DNA from 3 places in the Mesorhizobium sp. M4B.F.Ca.ET.214.01.1.1 genome. Region 2 is predicted to be linked to each of the others. Evidence: riboswitches for the same ligand, from Rfam matches in the RefSeq annotation. Region 2 holds a riboswitch; each other region holds the start of a gene.
What was found. Region 2 has a riboswitch for cobalamin ahead of EN857_RS02765 (aromatic ring-hydroxylating dioxygenase subunit alpha). Riboswitches for the same ligand answer to the same signal wherever they lie in the genome.
Positions count from the first base shown of each region.

Region 1 (4,249 bases), on a different contig from region 2:
CGGAAGCGTGACAGATTCACCGCTGAACCGTTTTAAGGGCCTATGCTGCAACGCGGCGAGGGTTAGCGCAGCGCTTTCGGCGAAGCAAGTCAAACCTTGTTCAAAACGCGGCGCTGGACGCCAGACGGAAGAAACTGGTCCGATCCGCTCCTGTTTGATTTCCTTCGCTTTTTACTCCACTTTTCTCTCCTGACATATCTCCCGCCATTTGCTGCTAGCATGGCTGGAATCATTGACTGGAAATTCGGGTAGACGGATCGGGGCAAGGCTTCTGGATGAAGGAAAAGATATCTCTCGCGATGGCTAGGCGCATCGCGCTCGGCGCGCAAGGTTTCACCGACCCGCAGCCGGGCGGCACGCCGGACCGCCGCCACCTCGCCCGCGTGCTGTCCCGCACCGGCCTGCTGCAGATCGATTCCGTCAGCGCCGTGGTGCGCGCGCACTATATGCCGCTCTATTCGCGCCTCGGCCCCTACCCGCTTTCCCTGCTCGACAACGCCGCGCTCACGCGCAAGCGCACCGTCTTTGAATATTGGGCGCATGAGGCCTCCTTCCTGCCGGTCGAGACCTGGCCGCTGCTGCGCTGGCGCATGCAGCGCGCCGAACAGGGCGAGGAAATGTATCTCGGACTGGCGAAATGGGGCCGTGAGCAGCGCCAGATGATTGACGAGATCTACAACGAGGTCGCCGAACGCGGGCCGATCGCCGCCTCCGACATAGAAGGCCACAAGGGCAATGGCGGCTGGTGGGGCTGGAGCGCGGCCAAGCACGCCTTCGAATGGCTGTTCTGGGCCGGCCGCATCACCACCGCCTACCGGCGCGGCTTCGAGCGCTACTACGATTTGCCGGAGCGCGTGCTGCCGCGGGCCGTGCTCGACCTGCCGGTTCCCTCCGTCGAGGACGCGCATCGCGAATTGCTGCGCATTTCCGCCCGCGCGCATGGCATCGCCACCTATAGCGACTTGCGCGACTATTTTCGTCTGGCGCCCGGCGATACTAAGGACCGGATCGAGGAACTGGTCGAGACGGGCGATCTGCTGCCGATGCGGGTCGAAGGCTGGGACAAGCCGGCCTATCTCCACAAGGACGCCCGCATCCCGCGCAAGATCGAGGCACGCGCCCTGCTCGCGCCGTTCGATCCCGTCGTCTTCGAACGCACCCGCACCGAAAAGCTCTTCGACTTCCGCTACCGCATCGAGATCTATACCCCGGCCGAAAAGCGCCAATACGGCTACTACGTGCTGCCCTTCCTGCTCGGCGACCGGATCGTCGCCCGCGTCGATCTCCGCGCCGACCGCCCGGCGAGCGTGCTGCGCGTCCACGCCGCTTATGCTGAGCCTGATACGCCGCCGGAAACTGCGGCAGAACTCTTCGAGGAGCTCAAGCGAATGCAGGGCTGGCTTGGCCTCGAGAGCATCGAAGTGACGCCGGCCGGCGACCTCGGCCCGGCGCTGGCAGGCCTTAGCGCGTCGTAGACGTGCGTTGACAGGCCCACACCCGTAAGCCTAAATCCGCCGCAGACGGTCTTCTCCCGGCAAAGGGAGGGGCCAAGAGGGAATGCGGTGCGGGATCGAGAATCCCAATTCCGCGGCTGTCCCCGCAACTGTAAGCGATGAGCCTCGGCCGAAAACCACTGGGATGGTCCCGGGAAGGCGGCAACCAAGGCGATGACCCGCGAGCCAGGAGACCTGCCGTCTGAGACAGATGAATCCGATCGCCTGGCGGGTTTTCCGGGCAAGGAGCCTGATTTGGAGCGCGACAGCAGTTTTCCGGCTGACAGAGCGGACATACCGTCCGACGACGGCGAAGCCTTGGCGGGCGTGACCGTCATCGTCTGCTCGTCCTGCCGCGACGAAACGGGTTCCGATGCCCATCCGCGCGCCGGCGCGCTGCTCGCCGAGGACACGCGCCGGGCTGCTTCCGGCCAGGACATACGCATCCGCACTGTCGAATGCCTCGGCAATTGCAAGCGTCGCCTAAGCGCAGCGCTTCTGCGTGACGGCTGCTGGAGCTACGTCTTCGGCGACCTGACAGCGACCAGCGGCGCCGACCTCGTTGCTGGCGCAAAGCTCTTCGCCACCTCGACCGACGGCCTCATCCCGTGGCGCGGCCGGCCCGATTCCCTGAAGCGCGGCCTTGTTGCCCGCATCCCTCCCTCGACCTGCTGAAGGACTGACCATGACCGCATCCGTCTCCCGAGTTCCCTGCACCGTCGTTACCGGCTTCCTGGGCGCCGGAAAGACGACGCTGATCCGCAACCTGCTCGAGAACGCCAAAGGCAAGCGGCTGGCGATCATCGTCAACGAGTTCGGCGATGTCGGCATCGACGGCGAAATCCTCAAGGGCTGCGGCGTCGATGCCTGCCCGGAGGAAAACATCGTCGAACTGGCCAATGGCTGCATCTGCTGCACCGTCGCCGACGATTTCGTGCCGGCGCTCGACCAGATCCTGTCGCTGACGCCGAAGGTCGACCACATCCTGATCGAAACCTCCGGCCTCGCTCTGCCCAAGCCGCTGGTCCAGGCCTTCCAGTGGCCGAGCGTGAAGAGCCGCGTGACCGTCGATGGTGTCATCGCCGTGGTCGATGGCCCGGCACTGGCCGAAGGCCGCGTCGCCAACGACATGGACGCCCTGCAGGCGCAGCGCGCGCAAGACGAGACGCTCGACCACGACGATCCGGTCGAGGAAGTGTTCGAAGATCAGGTCGCCTGCGCCGACCTGATCATCCTGTCGAAGAGCGACCTGATGGACGCCGCCGGTTCGGCCCGTGCCAACGCCATCATCAACGAACACTCCGCCCGCGCCGTGAAGATCGTGCCGACGTCGCACGGCAAGGTCGATCCCTCCGTGCTGCTGGGGCTTGGTCTTGCCGTGGAGGACGACATCGAGAACCGCAAATCCCATCATGACGGCGCATTCGACCACGAACATGACGACTTCGACACTTTCATTGTCGACATTCCATCGATCGCCAATCCGGACGAGCTCGCAAAACGCGTCGCCGCCGCCGCCGAAGAGGAAAACGTGCTGCGCGTAAAAGGTTTCGTCGAGGTCGGCGGCAAGCCGATGCGGCTTTTGCTGCAGGCCGTCGGGCCGCGCGTCAACCACTACTACGACCGCGCCTGGACGGCCGAGGACGATCGCCGCTCGCGCCTCGTCGTCATCGGCCTGAAGGGGCTGAACCGCCCGGCGATCGAGCGTATCCTCGCCGGCTGAGGCAGACCCGAACCAAGATGCACATCCTCACCACCACATCCGCCTCGCTCGACGATCTCGCCGAGCCTGTCGATCTCAGGCAGACGCCTGCGGATGTCGTGGCGCTGTCCTTCACCGACAGCGATCTCTCGGGGCTCGCGGCTGCATGGAAGGCCGACGCGGAACGATTGCCCTCAATGCGGCTCGCCGCGTTGCGCGATCTCCGCCATCCGATGTCCGTCGACCTCTGGATCGACAGCGTCGCCCGCCATGCCAACGTCATCCTGGTCCGCATTCTCGGCGGCTATGACTGGTGGCGCTACGGCTGCGACCAGCTCGCCGCGGTCGCGCGCGAACGCGGCATCAAGCTGGCGCTGCTGCCCGGCGAAAGCCACGACGAGGACCTGCGGCTGATCGAGGCCTCGACCCTGCCGCGCGCCGAGCTGGACGGATTGCTCGGCTATTTCCGCGAAGGCGGGCCTGCGAATATGACAGCGCTGGTGAAGAGGCTGGCGCGGCTGGCTGGGTCGGATGAGGCGGTTGCCGAGCCGGTCTGCGTCCCGAAGGCTGGGTACTACGAGCCGGGCCTGGGAGTTGTCGAAAAACCAGTCCTATCGAGCGTCGGCGCTCCTTCGCCCCCCTCTCTGTCCTGCCGGACATCTCCCCCTCAAGGGGGGAGATCAGCCGTCACCGACCCCGGCGCCCCTTCTTCAAGGGCGTCAAAAGAGCCATCTGCAACGTCGGCGATTGGCGAAAGCGTCGACGACAGCTCAATCTCCCCCCTTGAGGGGGAGATGTCCGGCAGGACAGAGAGGGGGGCGACGAAACTCGACGCTGACAACCTCAGCACCGCTGTCATCCCCATCCTCTTCTATCGCTCGATGCTGCTCGCCGCCGATGTCGCACCGATCGATGCGCTGGTCGAGGCGTTGCGCTCGCAAGGCATCGCGCCGGTGCCGATCTTCGTTTCGAGCCTCAAGGATCAGGCGTCTCTCGCCTTTGTCGAGAACGCCCTCGCCTCACTGAACCCGGCCGCCATCATCACCGCCACTGC
Region 1 covers NZ_SRUX01000005.1:329,553-333,801, reverse strand. The annotation lists gene EN857_RS13170 (winged helix-turn-helix domain-containing protein) at 276-1,475, shown strand; cobalamin riboswitch at 1,505-1,711, shown strand; gene EN857_RS13165 (DUF1636 family protein) at 1,749-2,168, shown strand; gene cobW (cobalamin biosynthesis protein CobW) at 2,179-3,216, shown strand; gene EN857_RS13155 (cobaltochelatase subunit CobN) at 3,234-4,249, shown strand, end outside.
Region 1: another riboswitch for cobalamin. It lies ahead of EN857_RS13165 (DUF1636 family protein); the one in region 2 lies ahead of EN857_RS02765 (aromatic ring-hydroxylating dioxygenase subunit alpha).

Region 2 (4,249 bases):
TTTGCGTCGGAGCGGCGGGCCAGCCGCCGCGTCCGGCTTCCGTTTGGCCACGACCCGAACCGGAGGTCCGGGATCGCGGTCCGGTCGGTTTAGTTGTTGCCGAAGAGGTTACGGTCGCTGCCCTGGTTGGCGGGCTGCTCGGCGGCCGGTTCCGACTTCTTGATCGATGCCGTGTACGAGCTGTCGACGGCAGCAGCGGGCTGATTGGCACCGTGGGAACCGTAATTGTCGCTGCCGGATGCGAAAGCGCCGCCCGAGATGGCCAGAAGGGCCGCTGTGGCAAGGATGATCTTCTTCATTTTAGTGCTCCTGAATTTCTGACGATCCCGAGCGGCAGGCATCGCCCACCGCGGTCAGGGATCGTGTGCTAGTTGTTGCCGAACAGGTTTCGGTCCGAGCCGTGCGCCGGTGTCTGAGCGGCCGGTTCCGACTTCTCGATCGAAGCCGTGTACGAGCTGTCGACGGCAGCGGCGGGCTGATTGGCACCGTTGGAACCGTAATTGTCGCTGCCACCAGCAAAGGCGCTGCCGGAAATGGCCAGAAGGGCGGCGGCAGTAAGAGCAATCTTTTTCATTTTTGGTACTCCAGTATATTTTTTCCGTCCGTCTAGCGGCGTGTCTTGGGAGGAAATCGCGTCGTTCGGACAGCCCCGATGTGGGAGAGCTATCGGCCGCTTTCCAATCACGAAGTTTTTCCGTCTGGCCTATGAATCTGCACCTTGAAATTGTACCAAGGCCATCTACACGCAATGAATTGCGGAGCAATATCAAGTGGTTGTTTGAATCGCCCATCGAGCCAAGTGACGATTCCGAAGATCTGCGTTCACACCGTCCTGCACGCATTGTCAACAGAAACGAACCGTTCGGTTCGATTTTAGAATCTCCTAATAGTCACTTTTCTATACTGTTAACCAATTCAGAGCCGCCCAGGGCCGATTCGAACACGGTTTTCTCCGCCTCGATTCGCATGCCGGCAGCGTGTGACATCGGTCGCCTTGCAGGGCCAATATCAGCTTCATGGGTCGTGTCGCGCCGCATGGATGCGATGTCGTTTTCATGCCGATGGCGCGGCGGCTGTCGTGATTAAGATCAGACCATCTCAGGTGCCGCTCCGTGACGACGGGACGGAGAATTGGGAAGCCGGTCAGAACCCGGCGCTGCCCCCGCAACGGTGGTGGAGTTCAAAGTCGCGACGGGAGACCACTGGGCCATCGGCCTGGGAAGGTGCCGCGACCGCCCGCCAGGGCACTCCAGAGCCCGGAAACCAGCCAGGGATACTTGAACTCGACTGATCGCGGTGGGCGGTCAAGAGGCGGATGGTGCGTGCCCGGCCATGCCGGCGGCGGTCGTTCTTCTCAATCACCACCAGTTCAGTCCTTGAAGCGGTGCGACAAACGCGAGGACAGGACATGGATGCGCGCAACGACATGCTGAGGCTGCTGCACGGCCGCAGGCCGGGCTTTTCGCTGGAGCAGCCTTTCTATACCGACCCGGACTATTTCAAGCTCGACATGGAGCTGATCTGGTACCGCGACTGGCTGTTCATCGGCCACGATTGCGAATTGCCGAAGCCGGGCAGCTACATCACCGCGCAGGTCGGCGACTATCCGGTGGTCCTGGTTCGTGACCAGCAAGGCAGGGTCAATGCCTTCCATAACTCCTGCCGCCATCGCGGCAGCCGCGTCTGCAACGCCGAGAAGGGCACGGCGGCGAAGCTCGTCTGCCCCTATCATCAATGGACCTACGAGCTCGACGGCAGGCTGCTGTTCGCCCGCCAGATGGCGGATGGTTTCGACAAGAACCAGTTCGGCCTGAAGCCGGTCGCCTGCGAAAGCGTCGGCGGCTACATCTTCATCTGCCTGGCGAAAGAGCCGGCCGATTTCGCGCCGATGCGCGCCATGATCGAACCCTATCTCCTGCCGCATCGGTTGAGCGAAGCGAAGGTCGCTTTCGAATCGACCATCGTCGAGAAGGGCAACTGGAAGCTGGTCTGGGAAAACAACCGCGAGTGCTACCACTGCGCCGGCAACCATCCCGAACTCTGCAAGACCTTCCCCGAGGCGCCGACGGTGACCGGCGTGCATGGTGCCGAAAGCGATCCCGAGATGCAGGCGCATTGGGCGAAATGCGAGGTGGCGGGCCTGCCGAGCAAGTTCCGCATCGACCCGGCGGGACAGTATCGCGCCACCCGCGCGCCGCTCTTGCGCGACGCCGTCAGTTACACGATGAGCGGCAAGCGCGCGGTGAGGAAGAACCTTTCCACGAGCGTCTCGGCGGACCGCATCGGCACGCTGATGCACTACCACTATCCGACCACCTGGAACCATATCCTGATCGACCATGCCGTCACCTTCCGGGTGCTGCCGATCAGCGCCACCGAAACCGCGGTGACGACGAAATGGCTGGTCCACAAGGATGCGGTGGAAGGCGTCGATTACGATCTTGCCGAACTCACCCATGTCTGGACCGAGACCAACGACCAGGATCGCCGCATCGTCGAGGAAAATGCTTTCGGCATCCTGTCGCCGGCCTATGAGCCCGGCCCCTATTCGGAGCAGCATGAGGGCGGCGTCATCCAGTTCGTCGAATGGTACGCCTCCTTCATCGGGCCGCGCCTTGCCGAAGGCGGCCGGCCGGCGCTGCGCAGCGTTGCTTGAGGTGAAGGGATGAACGCGATGACGGATCTCGCCCTCTATCGCCATCTCGACGAGATGGCGCCCTGGAACGACCGGCTGCAGGTGCTGGAGGTGATCGGCGTCAGCGACGAGGCGCCGGACGTCAAGACCTTCACCTTCCGCTCCGACAACCAGACCTGGTTCCGCTACAAGCCCGGCCAGTTCGTGACGCTGGAACTGCCGACCGCCGACGGACCGCTGATGCGCACCTACACGCTGTCCTCATCGCCCTCGCGGCCGTTCTCGATCGCGGTGACGGTGAAGGCGCAGGCCGGCAGCATCGGCACGCGCTGGATGTTCGACAATCTCAAGCCCGGCGCCCATGTGAAGGCCTATGGCCCGGTCGGCGATTTCTCGCTGCACAGCCATCCGGCGGCCAAGTACCTGTTCATCTCGGCCGGCTCCGGCGTAACGCCGATGATGTCGATGCTTCGCTGGCTGAACGACTGCGCGCCCTGGACCGATGTCGGTTTCGTCAACTGCGCGCGCAGGGCGGAAGAGATCATTTTTCGCAAGGAGCTTGAATTGCTGGGCAGCCGCATGCCCGGCCTGTCGCTCGGCTTCATGATCGAGGAACGCTCCAGCCGCGAGGGCTGGTTCGGTCATATGGGCCGCATCGACGCCATTCGCCTGCCGCTGCTCGCTCCCGACTTCCGCGAGCGCGAGATATTCTGCTGCGGCCCCGACCCGTTCATGCGCGCGGTGCGGCAGATGTTGGAGGCGGCGGGCTTCGACATGGCCAGGTATCACCAGGAAAGCTTTGCCGCGCCGGCGGTGGAGGAAGTGCCGGCGCCGTTCGCGCTGCCGGGCGACGGCGGCGTCGAGACCCCCGTCGAGGCCGCGACGCCGGTGCGCTTCTCGCTTTCCGACGTCGACGCCGAATGCCTTGCCGGACAGACCGTGCTGCAGACGGCGCGCGCCTCGGGCGTCAGGATCCCGGCCGCCTGCGAGTTCGGCCTCTGCGGCACATGCAAGGTCAAGAAAGTCTCTGGCGAGGTCGCGATGAGCCACAATGGCGGCATTCTCGATCACGAGATCGACGACGGCTTCATCCTTGCCTGCTGCTCGAGGCCGCTGACGCGGCTGGAAATCGAGGCCTGATTCCGCCACGTCGACCCCAAAAATGGCAAGCGGCCTGCCGTGTCCGTCGTCTTGCCAAGCCAGAACCGAGTGTTTACAGGCCTTCCTCAGGGAGAGCGGCCGCCGCAAAGGCGGTTGCTTGCGCGAGCCATGAAGTGGGGCAGGGACCAATGCCACAAGCCAATGTCTACGCAGTCGCGAGCAAGGATATTGTTTTCGAATCCTTCGACGGCGAAGCTGTCGTGCTTGATCTGGCGAGCGGGAAATATTTCGGCTTCTCCGATTCGGGCAGCCGGGTCTGGCAGGCGCTGTGTTCGGGCGTCGGTGCGCAGGCGCTGGCCGGATCGATAGCCGGCGCAGCGGCGACCGGCGCGACCGGGCTTGACGCCTTCATTGCGCAATTGGTCGAGCTCGGGCTGCTGGTGCCTTCCGATGGCACGGCGCAGCCGCTGCCGGACGAACTGGCTGCCGAACTTGCGGCGGCAAACGAGCCGC
Region 2 covers NZ_SRUX01000001.1:598,976-603,224, reverse strand. The annotation lists gene EN857_RS02775 (DUF680 domain-containing protein) at 90-299, opposite strand; gene EN857_RS02770 (DUF680 domain-containing protein) at 368-574, opposite strand; cobalamin riboswitch at 1,084-1,287, shown strand; gene EN857_RS02765 (aromatic ring-hydroxylating dioxygenase subunit alpha) at 1,409-2,656, shown strand; gene EN857_RS02760 (hybrid-cluster NAD(P)-dependent oxidoreductase) at 2,675-3,775, shown strand; gene EN857_RS02755 (PqqD family peptide modification chaperone) at 3,925-4,249, shown strand, end outside.

Region 3 (4,249 bases), on a different contig from region 2:
GCCCATCGCATGCCAGACGACGCGGTCGCCGAAGGCGGCGAAGGCGTCCTTCTCGCCGGTATGCCATTTGCCCTTGATGAACTGCACGACGCCGACGCGCCTGCCGTAGCCGAGCATCCTGAGCGCCAGCCCGAAGGCGGCCGTGGTCTTGCCCTTGCCCGGGCCGGTGTTGACGATCAGCAGCCCCTTCTCGATCGTCTTTGCCGCCACCTCGGCATCCTGCACAGCCTTGCGCTTGGCCATCTTGGCGCGGTGGCGCTCGGCATCCTTGTCATCGGTCTCAGTCATCTCACTTCACCTTCAGCGGCAGACCGGCCACCATCAGCAGCACCGTATTGGCGACGGCGGCGACCTGCTGGTTGAGCCGGCCGGCCGCATCGCGAAACCGCCTCGCCAGCGCATTGTCGGGCACGATGCCCAGGCCGACCTCGTTGGACACCACGAACCACGGCCCGCGCGGCCGCGATAGAACATCCACAAGCCGCCGGCATTCCGCATCGAGGTCGCGCTCGGCCAGCATATGATTGGTCAGCCACAGAGTCAGGCAGTCGATCAAGACGGGTTGGTGGTCAGGCAGCGCCTCGATCGCGGCGGCAAGATCGAGCGGCGCGTCGACCGTCGCCCAGCCCTCGCCGCGACGCGCCCGATGCAGCGCGATGCGCTCGCGCATCTCATCGTCATAGGCTTCCGCGGTGGCGATGTAAGCCCATGGCGAGGGACTCGCCGTCACCAGGGTTTCGGCATGCGCACTCTTGCCGGAGCGCGCACCGCCGATGATGAAGGTCAGTCCCCTGCGATCAGGCAAAGCTGTCGCGCAGGCTGGTGGCCGTGCCGGTGAAGCGGCCGCGCACCACGCCGACGGCAGCGCCCAGCACCAGCCAGAACACCAGGTCGGTGACCGTCACCGCCACCACGAACTGGTGATGCAGGCCTTCGGGAATCGGCGTCTCGAAGCTTTCCGGCTGCGGCGCGCCGACGATGTGCGGCGCGACGATCAGGGCCACGGCCAGGATCGCCAGCGGCAGCGACTTGCGGAAAGCGATCAGGCCGAGTCCGGCGGCGGTCGCGACCGCTGTCGCCGTCCACCAGATCTGGCGCGGCAGGAGTTCGGCGGCCGGCATCGCCGGCAGTTCCGGCGGCAGGCCGAGGCCCGGCGCCAGCGTGAACACGGCAAAGCCGGCGAGACCCCAGAACACGCCCTGGCGCCAGTTGCCGATACCACCGGCGAATTCCGAAACCGCGACCAGGATCAGCGCGAAGCCGATGCCGGTGACGATGTTGGCGACGACGTTGAAGGCGAAACGCTCGAAGCCGTCGGCCGGTGCCCAGCCCTCGTCTTCCGCTGGCGCGGCCGCTTCGGCCGGAGCCGGCGCGGAACTCATGGCATTTCCGGCCGGAGCGGCGGAGCTCATGGCGTCGCCGGTCTCGGCAGGCGCCGCGGCATGATCATGATGATGGCCGCCGCCGGCCTGTTCGTAGACTTCCGCCTTGAGGATCAGCGGCACGGTTGCATAGGCCTGCAGGCAAGCGAGAACGACGCCGGCCACGAGCCCTGCAATCGCCGCGATGAACACGACGTTGCGAAACAGGTTCATGATGTCAGGCCCTTGTCAGTGGCAGGGAAACGCCATCGAGTGGCGGTAGTCGTGAGCGGCGTTGTGGACCGCATCGAGATGCGAGAAGCCGACAAAGCCGACGACGAAAATGCCGAGCAACGCGGCCATGGCCAGCTGCATGAAGCGCGACTGCGAGGAGACGGAGGTGCCGAGGGAGACGGAAGCGGTCGTCATGTCTTGTCCTTTCGCCCTCCACCCGAGGGCATAGAATTCAACGTTTCTGTCGCCGGCAGGTCTCCTGGCTCGCGGATCAGCGCCCTTCCCCACCTTCCCGAGGATTTTCCTCAGTGGTCTTGGAGAGGACTACCGCACACAGTTGCGGGGGCAGCCACGGCATTGGACGAATTCGCCCTCACCGCATTCCCTCTTGGCTCCAAAAACGGAACCGACGACGGCAGGACTATAGGCAGAATCGTCGCGCCCGGCAAACCAAATTCCGGCGGCCACCAGCGCAAATGCGCCACCGGGCCTAGCTGTCCGACGCGGCAATCCGCTCGGCAACCAGATGCTGCAGCCGCCACAGATGGCGGTCATGGATGCCGCGCTGCTCGAGGTTCTTCACCGTGTTGTAAAGATAGTCTGCGCCCGATCCCCAGTGCCCGCAGGATGTCGCCAGCCTTTCGACCACCACGCTTTCCTCGAGCGGGCCGGAATAGGTTGTGCCCTTGCGGTTGATGACGAATGCCAGCGCCCGCAACGTGCCGCCGTCGCTCGAAAGGTTGAGCAGGCGCGGATGGTAGCTGGTCGGCTTCAGCGTCACTTCGCGCCGCAGAACCTTGTCGAGCTGCCGGCGCCGGTCGGCGTCGCCAAGCCTGAAGGCGACGCCCTTGCACTGCCCGCCCCGGTCCAGCGCCATCATCAGGCCAGGCTGCTCCCTGGTGCCGCGCCAGCGCGTCATCTTCATGCAGAAGGACCTGTGCCAGCCGCGCGCGACCGCAACCCGTTCCTCGACATGATCGATCTCGGGCTTCCAGATCAGCGAGCCGTAGCCGAACAGCCAGAGCGGTTCGCTGCCAGGCAGCTCAGCCTCCAGCGTGTCCAGCATCGCTTCATAGTCGGCATCGTCCAGATGCATCGCGTTGGGATCAGGCCCGCTGTCCTCGACGACGCGAAAGCAGCGCGCGACCAGCTCCTCGGTGAGCGACATTGTCCTTGGCGGCATGAACTGTCCCTGGGCACCCGACTTGTGAAGCGCCGACCTTAGGGGCGGCGATTGCGTGCCACAATGGCCACGGCGCGAGCGATTGACAAACATCCTGGCCGGGTGTCGGCTGGACCATTCAGGGAGCCGCCTATGCAGCCCAAACCGAGCGACGACCTCTACACCGGCCTGACCAGGCTTGAGCCGACGCTGCCGTCGTCGGCCTATTGGGATGCCGGGGCTTACGGTCGTGACCTCGACGCGATCTGGTACAAAAGCTGGCTGCTGGTCTGCCGCGAGGCCGACCTTGCCCAGCCGCTGGCTTTCAGGACATTCCGCGTCGGCACGCAGGAGATCGTGGTGCTGCGCGACGAGGCCGGCGAATTGCGCGCCTTCCACAACACCTGCCGGCATCGCGGCTCGCAGCTTTGCCAGGAGAGCGAGGGAAGGCTGAAGGCCAGGCTGCTGACCTGCCCCTACCACGCCTGGTCCTATTCGCTGCGCGGCGACCTCGTGCGCGTGCCGTCGAAGTCGCTGCCCGAAGGCTTCGACAAGGCCGACTACCCGCTCTATGGCGTGGCGCTGTCGGTGTGGCGCGGCTTCGTCTTCATCAACCTCGCCGAAGATGCCGCCGGCTCGGCGGAAGCCTCGTTCGACCAGGCTTCCGGCAATCTCGCCAACTGGCCGCTGGAGACGCTGGTCACCGGCCATGCGCTGCGCAAGGTGATGAACTGCAACTGGAAGATCTTTTGGGAGAACTTCAACGAGTGCCTGCATTGCCCCGGCGTCCACAAGGACCTGTCGCGGCTGGTGCCGATCTATGGCCGAGGCCTGATGGCGAGGCACGACGATCCCGAATGGGCGCGCCACGCCGACAATGACGCGCCGGAATTCTCCGGCGGCCTGCGCGCCGGCGCCGAGACCTGGTCGCGCGACGGGCACGTGCACGGTCCGGTGTTTGCCGGCCTGACGCCGGCCGAATGCGCCGCCGGCCAGACCTACGCCACGAGCCTGCCGTCGATGTTCATCGTCGGCCATGTCGACTATGTGCGCACCGTGCGGCTTGTGCCGCTCGGCCCGGAGCAGACGGAACTGTCGGCCGAATGGCTGTTCCCGGCCGAAGCGCTCGCCTCGCCGGAAGCCGACATCGACAACATCGTCGCCTTCGGCAGGCAGGTGCTGGAAGAGGACGCGGCGATCTGCGAGGTCAACCAGAAGGGCCTGCGTTCGATGCGCCACGAGGCCGGCGTGCTGATGCCGGAGGAGTACGACCTGCACCGTTTCCACGAATGGGTGCGCGCGCGGCATCAGGCATTTTCGCCCAAACCCTAGAGCGACTTCGGCAGACGCCGTCAGGTGACAAAGCCACGGCCGCCGCCAGCAGCCCGCCCGTGGCGAACGCTGAACCCAGGCTCGGCCACCCTTCGAACCGCCCGGACGAAAACGGCGGGCAGATTGATGCATGTCACAGCAGCCCCGCCTTCTTTTGTCT
Region 3 covers NZ_SRUX01000005.1:382,414-386,662, reverse strand. The annotation lists gene cobO (cob(I)yrinic acid a,c-diamide adenosyltransferase) at 1-288, opposite strand, end outside; gene cobU (bifunctional adenosylcobinamide kinase/adenosylcobinamide-phosphate guanylyltransferase) at 290-805, opposite strand; gene EN857_RS13410 (CbtA family protein) at 798-1,595, opposite strand; gene EN857_RS13405 (CbtB domain-containing protein) at 1,611-1,790, opposite strand; cobalamin riboswitch at 1,827-2,021, opposite strand; gene EN857_RS13400 (gamma-glutamylcyclotransferase) at 2,086-2,778, opposite strand; gene EN857_RS13395 (aromatic ring-hydroxylating dioxygenase subunit alpha) at 2,911-4,089, shown strand.
Region 3: another riboswitch for cobalamin. It lies ahead of EN857_RS13405 (CbtB domain-containing protein); the one in region 2 lies ahead of EN857_RS02765 (aromatic ring-hydroxylating dioxygenase subunit alpha).